DNA from 2 places in the Sporomusa intestinalis genome. Region 1 is predicted to be linked to the other one. Evidence: riboswitches for the same ligand, from Rfam matches in the RefSeq annotation. Region 1 holds a riboswitch; the other holds the start of a gene.

Evidence for each region. A riboswitch is a leader RNA that binds a small molecule or an ion and turns the genes downstream of it on or off. The one in region 1 is predicted to bind cobalamin.
Region 2: another riboswitch for cobalamin. It lies ahead of ACZ481_RS21405 (type II secretion system protein GspD); the one in region 1 lies ahead of ACZ481_RS18445 (TonB-dependent receptor domain-containing protein).

Annotation. Positions count from the first base shown of each region.
Region 1 is NZ_AP042390.1:3,915,622-3,920,047, forward strand. It holds gene ACZ481_RS18445 (TonB-dependent receptor domain-containing protein) at 1-2,357, opposite strand, end outside; cobalamin riboswitch at 2,498-2,681, opposite strand; gene ACZ481_RS18450 (Arc family DNA-binding protein) at 3,148-3,330, shown strand; gene ACZ481_RS18455 (hypothetical protein) at 3,929-4,426, shown strand, end outside.
Region 2 is NZ_AP042390.1:4,593,766-4,598,191, forward strand. It holds gene ACZ481_RS21395 (hypothetical protein) at 1-322, opposite strand, end outside; gene ACZ481_RS21400 (hypothetical protein) at 338-739, opposite strand; gene ACZ481_RS21405 (type II secretion system protein GspD) at 762-1,802, opposite strand; cobalamin riboswitch at 2,087-2,268, opposite strand; gene ACZ481_RS21410 (methyl-accepting chemotaxis protein) at 2,525-3,373, opposite strand; gene gluQRS (tRNA glutamyl-Q(34) synthetase GluQRS) at 3,478-4,416, opposite strand; gene ACZ481_RS21420 (DMT family transporter) at 4,413-4,426, opposite strand, start outside.

The DNA of each region.
Region 1 (4,426 bases):
TAATCAGGCAACGTCTTCTGCTCGCCCTGGAAGTCTTCCGGCCGGATGACCGACACGGTGCCTGGCGAGAGGTCCCGCTCCCATTCCGGGCGCGGGGCCTCTACAGTCACCGGCGCCAGTGCGTAGTCCGCATCTGCGGCCAGGGTGGCAGATGCAAGCGGGCTGCTCGCTGGTGCAGCGGCTTTAACCGGCACCGGACCGCCAGATCGCCGTGTGCCGGCCGACGCAGCCACGGTTGCCTGGCTGTCCGCAGGCTGATTATGGTCAGGTGCGGCCTCCGGCTGTAGGGCGGCGGCTTCGTCTGGCGCATTTGCCCGACTGCCAGCGGCCGTCGTCGTCATAGTGGCAGCTGCCAGGCTGTTAGCCGCAGGCACAGCAGCCATTACCGGTTGAACAACCGCCGCTTTGCCACCTTTGGCCGGTAGGCCCCACCTCCAGGCCAGGCCGCCGTTGAGCTGCCAGTCCTGCCGGACATCACCGCCGGTGGACTTACTCACCTCCAGAAAGGCCGTGCTGTTCCGGGCAGTGTTCAGCCTGGCACCCAGGCTGAACTCCAGCCAGGTGTCCTGGCCGGCCACTCGCAGGGCCTCGCGATCACCGGAGTACCGGGCTTCCAGCTTGCTGCTGCCGAAGTCATGGCGGGCGATGAGCCGGACATAGGCCTGGCCGCGCTGCCGGTCATCGCTAAAGGCCTTGCCCACAGCTACACCGAGATGGCCGACTACCGGCCGGTCGGCGGTCTGACTGACAGTCAGCTGGTTAGGCAAAGTATAGGTGACCTGGTCGATCCGGCCGATGGCTAAGCCAACCTGGGGTTCCACATACCAGTCGTTGGCCAGGTCCCGGCGGTAGCCGTAGCGGGCGCTGAGACCGCTGGCCCAGCTGTCATAGCGGGCGGTGTTGGCACTGTCGCTGTCATAGAAATGGTAGTCGTTTTCGATTTTGGTCATCCGGGCCGCCAGGTCGAGGTAGCGGCCGTTGTGGCCGGTCCAGGAGGCATAGGCGCCAAGGCTAGTGCCTGTCAGGTCTCCCCGGCCGGTGACGTAGGTGGTAGCGGCATTGCTTCGTCCCAGCAGCAGGCCATAGTAGAGGGTGCCACGATAGAAGTCGCCCTCCCGGGCTTTATCAAACCCGGCTAGCAGCCCGTCATAGCTTTGGCTGCTGCTGCGCCCGTAGGCGCCCTGGTTGTTGAGCTTGCCCCGGTAGGTATGGGCCCAGACGTTTTCGGTTACCGGATTGTCCCCCGCGGAGGCCGGGGATAGCGTGTCCTGACGGTAGTGACGGGTATGCAGTTCATCCATACGGTGGAAGAGATTGCCCTCTTCCCTGCGCCAGACATTGCGGAAAGCCAGCTGGGCATCCCTGGCCATTTTGCCGGATTCGGAGATGACACCGGTGTTGTAGGCTTTGAGGGCCACGAGCACGGCCTTGCCAGCCTGCAGGTTGTTCCAGTCGATGACCGGCACCAGTTCGTAGAGCCGCAGCGGCCCATCCATCAGGGAGGCCTGCCCCACTACGTTGACCTTGCTGTAATCGGCAGCGCTGAAATCAGCGGCGATGTAATTCTTATAATTATCTGAATCAACATAATCCAAATCCAAGGTCTTGCGTTCATAAATCCCGCCGGCGCCACTGACCAGTTCCTTCCAGGCCGGGTCATAGGCCGACTGAATATATACCGTGCCGCCGGCACTATCCAGTTGTCTGACAGTGATGCTCGCCCCGGTAAGACCACCACTGCCACCCCTTTGTTTTACATTGGTATTGATGCGAAAGACAGTATCGCCAGTCAGTGTCAATTTATCCATGGTAAAATGATAGCCACTGATTCTGTTTTGCGTGTTGTCATACCCGTCAGGATACTGAACCGAAGGGGGATAAACTAGGGCCTGCCGGCCGGCCAGATCCAGCATACTGCCGGCGTTGAGGGTCAGGTCGCTTACGGTTGTATACACGGCCGCAGAAGCAGTTGCCGGTGTCCGCATATCCAGGGGCCGCCAGCGTTCACCGGTATTGACAACGATAGCGGTAAGATATTTTTTCAGCGTGGTCGCCAGGTTCCCGTTGCCACCGTCCGTAGTGGTGGATGTCCAGGTGGCGTAACCGTCCACCTCGCCCAGGAAGGTCCAGGTATTCTTTGTATCGTCTGGCGGTGAAAAGGCAGCTACTGTGGGAATCAGTGGTGATGTTAAGCTCAGAATTACCAGCCAACTCAGACTGAGGGCCAGGTGTTTGGCCCCGCGCCCGCCGCTGCTGCTGCGAACTGATTTTATCCGGCCGGTGTTTTTCGCCAGCTCCGATACTACCTGCCAGCAGGCACGGGCCCGGTTCCAAATGATTTTATATGTATGGTTCAAAGATGATCAGTCCTTTGTTTTTTCCTTATACTTTTGTTTACATGCACTAAAAAAACACTCCCGCAAAGAGAGTGTCATGCCAATTCGCCGGATTTTTCCGGTAATTTTTCATAATCTCCTCCCTGTCCGCGCAGGTACACATGGCGATTGCCGGACAGGCAGTTCTCCTGACTCCGGTTCATCACTTATCCCGCACCTTCCCCAAGCCTGAGGCTAAAGTGGTATATATGCGGAACTGCTCCCCGTTACAGTGGCGGGACCGTGCCGGCCTTTAACCGGCTTCCCTATTAAGCCCTTACGGGCACCTATCCCCTGGATATATACAATTGTCTCTTTTGCTTCACCCTATGCAGTATGGTCCAGAATTATTACTTTTTTTCTTTCCTCTTTTCAGGTAACGACAACAGTTTTTCTACAGATTCTTTTATTAGCTTTACCGCTGTAACAATGGTCCTGCATTTTCTTAGCACCTACATTGAAGTCAGCCACCAACTGCGGTTGATGTAACGCAGTATCAATTCCAGTGTCCTTCAGACACATTCCTAGATAGGCTTTCCCTTTTTTTACAGGATAAAGAGTTTACACCCGTTGTCTAAACTGCTCTTTTATACGCCTCCTTTCTGTAGAGCGGGACTCAAGTCGACCAAGCCACTTCATTCCCAATGTAGGCACCCTCATGTTCCATAATACATCTCAATCATATCATGCCGTCATTTTGCCGCCAATATGCCTTTTGCATCTCTTTTAATATACAGTTATTGTAATTAGACTCTATCGGAGGGGAATTACAATGTCATCAAATACGTCTAAGTTTACACTTCGTATCGACCAACAGATACTTGAAAAATTCCGCTATATTGCTGACAATAACTTCAGAACAGTCAATAAGGAACTAGAAATGATTATAAAAGCTCATATAACTGCATACGAAACAAAGAACGGGCAAATTAAGATTGATTTAAATACAAAATAAATTCTTGCGACTTTTTTTAACCCACATTCCGCAAGTTAAATTAATCCAAATTAAATTAAAGAAAAAAGCAACTCCAAACGACCAATGTCAAAAATTATGTTTGATTGCTTACTCGAATCCGAAAGTATCCTGTCAATTTTGAACTCCGCCCAAAATTGATTTTCATGAGTATTTATGAATCAGAGAGAGACCAAATATTGCTAGGCTTATTTCCCTTACTGATATTTTAATGTGTCGCTAGATTATCAGTCGGCAGGTCGGATAAAGCCCGAAGATAATAATAAATTTACGGTTTGCGATTATTTTAAAGTATCTTTTGATTACTTGGTAGAATGTTTGAATGATCCAAGAAGATGATAACAATTTCCAAGTAAAAAAGTGCCTAAAACATCACTGCTCGTAAATGAGGAGGGGGGGGTTTTAGGCATTTTTAAAATACTTTAAAATACTATATAACACATACGTTTTAAGCTTGCTTCCTCTACAATCGAGACATTCAATTAATGGCTTTATTGCATTATGACAACTTATAAAATGCAGGGAATGTGCAACTTTTTGCCGAATAATCCTGATAGGTCAATTAATGGGGGGGCTAATAATGGTTGATACAAAAAGAAAATCTTTAGCTGATTATAAAATTGATGGTCATAATTGGATTACGTTAGCTTCAGGCGAATATTATCCTGATATATTAAAAGATGCTTGTGAATTGTACAAGCCTGTATTAGTTATGTTTGGTCAACTTTTAAAATCATCTGAATCTTCGGTTCGATTATTTTTGCAAATTGCAGATGTTCCAGATGGTTGGATGAGGATTCAGCTTTCGCGGGTTTTTAGAAAGTATGTTAGCCCTGAAACGCCCGTTGAAATGCTGAAGAAGAAAACAAAAGCAAATGAAATATGTGAACAATTTGGCTCTGGCTTTAGGCCAATTCATGAGGTTCAAGCTGCATATATGGCACGTCCGATACCAGATGAAGCTATTTGTGCTATACTTTGGGAGTATAAAGACCGTGGTAAAAAGGGTTATGACTTGACAGAACGCTTCTTTTCAATTTTTCGGTTGCACTTTCCTGACTTGGATGTAACAGGACCA
Region 2 (4,426 bases), 680 kb from region 1:
GCTCGGCCCGGCCCGTATGGCGCGGATAATACTGGTAATAGCCGATAAAGTAATGGCTGTCGCTTTCCACCACCGAATAATACATAACTCGCTCCAGGGGATAAAACAGCAGATTATACCAGTTATTATTGAGCCGCCAGTCGCGGTCATAATTAACCAGTGTAAATATATTCTGCTGCGCAGTGAGGCCATTACCGGTATCGGCCTGGCAGATAACCGGCGACCACCGGCTGGCAATGTCCGCTGCCGGCACTGCCGAAACCGGCAAGGGAAACCATACGCAATAATATAAAAACAGGATAACTGCTAGACTTTTTTTCATCGTATTGTCACAACGTTACTTCTTGTTATATACCGTAACTTCATCAATTTGATAGACCTCCATATTCCAGGTGCCGCCGCGGGGAGGCGACTGGACAAAAACGCCCTGCCCCACAAACGAGACAAGATTGCCTGTTGCCAAAGCAGTTTCCAGCAGACTTTGCAGCCTTTGCTCGGCCGACCGGATCACAATGCTTTTGCCGGGGGTATCACGGAGATCAATCACCGCATAGAAGCTATTGGCAGGGGCGTAACAGTTTATCAGGGCGACATGACCATACAAATGAACGGCCGGCGGCATTAAGACAACGCCGATAACAGGCTGCGGCCCAGGGGCGGCAAAACCGGTTTGAACAAACGGTATAGAGAAAAATAATACCAACAGGAACAACCGGCTCGCCCGTACTAGGTACCTCATGATCTTGATCCTCCCACTATATTTAATCAATTATCTTTGGCGTCAGCATAATGACCAGTTCCGTCTCCGTCACCTGTTTGGAGGAGGAGTGAAACAGCCCTCCCACCAGCGGCAGCTGCCCTAATATTGGCACTTTGAAGGTATCGCTGGTCTCCTGGCGCTGAATCAGGCCGCCCAGCACAATGGTTACACCACTCTTAACCCTCAGGGTCGCATCGGCCTGGCGGGTGCGGATATTGGGATTGCCATTCTTCGTGGTATCGGTTTTATTGCTCACTTCCGGCTGAATGCGGGTAGTAATAAAGCCGTCTTTGTTGACAGTGGGCGTTACCTCCAGCTTAATGCCGACATCCACATAGATTACGGAGATAATGGGGATGCTGCTTGTCGTCGGCTGCTGGCTTTCAACCGCCAGCTTGTCCCCAATCAGGATCTTGGCCGTTACCCCGTCTAAGGTCGCAATCCGCGGACTGGCCAACAGCCGGCCTTTTTTATTCTCAAGCAGGTGATTGACAACCCCCTGGAGATTTACCCCGTATTTCCCGGTGCCGATCCTAAATTGCAGGTCCTCATAGACAATAGGGGCGGCAGGCAGCTTAAATGATGCCCCCCAGTCGACACCAAGATTGGACAAATCATCACGGTTAATCTCAATGACCTGCACCTCGAACATCACCTGCTGGGGCGGTGTATCGATCTGGGACAGCAGATAGTTAACCTGATCATACACATCCGGGCTGCTCATGATCACCATCGTGTTGCGTACCGGATCGGTTTTAATCTGTTCCTCAGGCACAAGGGCGCTGATGAGGGGTCTGGCCTGGTCCACCTTCAGATAGTTCAACTGCACCACCAGGGGCCGGCCGTAGGCATCAGGCGGGCTGGCAGGCTCAGCCGCATACTCGCTGTCGCTGCCTGCTGCCGGCGGCAAATCCGCCGGGTTATCCGGGGCAGTCTCCAGGCCGGCCGGCAAAGCCAGCGCCGGCCAGGACAACAGCAACAGCAGCAAGGCCAGTACCAGGGAAAAGGCACAACACCGGCGGTAACGGGCCACGATATTCACCGACTTTCCTTGATGTATACTTTATTGGCAGGCCACCCCGCTGCTCAGGTGCAGCATCCGGCATTCGCCGGCCGGGCAGGCCTTGTCGTCGATTGTAAACAGGATGAAACAGCTTGTACGACCTGCAGAAGCACGGGCCCATTCGCAAACAGGCAAATAAAAAGAAGCCGCCTGTGATGTGTGAACTACCCATCAGTCAGGGGCTTCCTGTTTCATACAGGCATAACGCCGGCACAAAAATGCAGAAGAATGCAGCAAATCCCCTCCCCATCTGTCGCAGGTCAACGGTGATTGTTGTACAGGCAGTTCTCCTGGCTTTAGGATCATTGCGCCTCCAAACCTTCCCAAGACGGTTGTCTCAGTGGCATACCTTGGATTTGCTCCCCATTACAGTGGCGGGACCGCGCCGGCCTTGAACCGGCTTCTCTATTATGTCCTGACGGACACCTGTACCAAATTGTATTTATTTATTTTTTATCAATTATTTTGTTATTATTTTATTTCTTTTCTAGATTTTACCACAAATAGTTATTTTTGTCGAAAGTTTTTATCTTTCAAAATTCGACATTTTCCTTGCTCCATTTATTAAATATTAAATTATTTTGCTTACTTCCCGTAACTTCCACAGCAACCATTCTTAATTAAAAACAGCCAGAGCTTATAAAGCCCATGGCTGTCCTTTTTTATAAACAAGAATTACCGCTAAGAAACCCGTATTCGGTTCACTCCGTTATCTGATAGATCTTCCTTGACGCTTCCGCCAGATTGCCGGCCAGTTCGGCCAGGGACTGGCTCGACTTGGCCATTTCATGAACAGCCTCGGTCTGTCCGTTTACATGCTGGTCAATATTGTCGATCTTGCGGGTAAGTTCGGCAATCGCCTGCTGAATGGCGCCTAAGGATGCTGATATCTGGGTAACAGACTCGGCACTGGACACTGCCAGTTTCCGGACCTCAGCCGCCACTACGGCAAAGCCCCGGCCCATTTCGCCTACCCGGGCGGCCTCAATGGCTGCATTCAGCCCCAGCAGGTTTGTCTGGCTGGCCACGTTTTTGATAAAGGTGACAATTTCATTAGTCTGGTTGGCCGTCGCCAGCAGTGTTTTCCCTAATTGGTCAAGCTCACTGCTGGTAGTGGCTAACCCGGAGGAACGGCTGGCCAGTTCCTGCAGCCCTGCTGTCAGTTCCTCGGAAGCGGCCGCCAGTTCGCTGGTGGCGCTGTTGATGCTTTCTATAACGGTGATACTCTGCGTGGTAGTGACGCAACCGACAATGTTGTCCCCTTCCCGGAACGGCAGGGCGCAGGCAATATAGGCAATACCAAAGGGCGATTTATCCTTGGGAACCACCCTGACAACCTGTTGGCCCGCATCAAGGGCCTGTTTACTGGCACCTGACACTACAGGCTCACCGACCCTGATTTTAAGGTCCAGATCGCCGGCCGGCAGATACAGCACATATTTACCGTCACGGATCACGGTAAAACCAATATCAGCCGCAACGATATCATTCATGTAGGGAGCCAAATCGCAAAACATATCCAGAATCTGGTATCCGGTAAGCTGCCTCATAGTTAACATCCTCCCAGACCGGCGCCGGCGCCAGCCTATTCAATATGGAGATTAGATATTCGCCTTTTCGCTAAAAAAACCTTTTTTTCGACAAAATCAACAGATTATTTTCTGATATCCCGGCTCTCCACTACCACCGGCTCGGTCCGCAGTTTACTCACACTAAAACCGTTGATCAGCTCTGCCGCCCTCACAGGCTCAGGCCTGTCCAGCAGGCCGGCTTTATAAGCCAGATAGCCGATAATCGCTTCCGCCCTTACCCCCTGGGCCCGTAAAGCGGCAATGGCCAGATCCTGCTGACGCTTGGACAGCCGGTGACCGTCGGGGGCAAGCAGGAGCGGCACATGGGTAAATGCCGGCGCCGGCCGGCCCAGCAGCCGGTACAGCAACAGCTGCCGGGGCGTGGAATGCAGCAGATCATAGCCCCGTAAGACATGGGTAATGCCCATGGCGGCATCATCCACAACCACAGCCAGCTGGTAAGCGTGAACACCGTCCGCACGGCGGATGACAAAATCGCCAGCCTCCCGGCTGATGTCCTGGCTGACGGTCCCGGCCAGCAAATCGGTAAAGGTGGTTGTTCCCGGCGGCACAGCCAAACGCAGGGACGGCTGCCGGTCCCCCCTGCCGGCAGCCGCCGGCTGGCGCCCGCGGCAGGTACCGGGATAAATCCGTTCCTTATCACCGGCATGCGGGGCCGAGGCGGCCAGTTCAGCCCGGGTACAGGTACAGGGGTATACGAGGCCGGCGGCCGTCAGCTGCTCCAGGGCCGCCTGATACAGGTGACGGCGGGCCTGCTGGCTGTACGGGGCACAGGGCCCGCCGACATCAGGCCCCTCATCCCAGTCCAGGCCCAGCCATTTCATATCAGCCAGCAGCCGCTCGGCATACGCCGGCCGCGACCGCCCCGGATCAAGGTCTTCCATTCTCAGGACCATCCGGCCCCCGCCGGCGCGGACCTGCAGCCAGGCCAGCAGTGCTGTCCAGGCATTGCCCAAATGAATTTCACCGGTCGGGCTGGGAGCAAACCGCCCCCGCATCATTCGCATACCC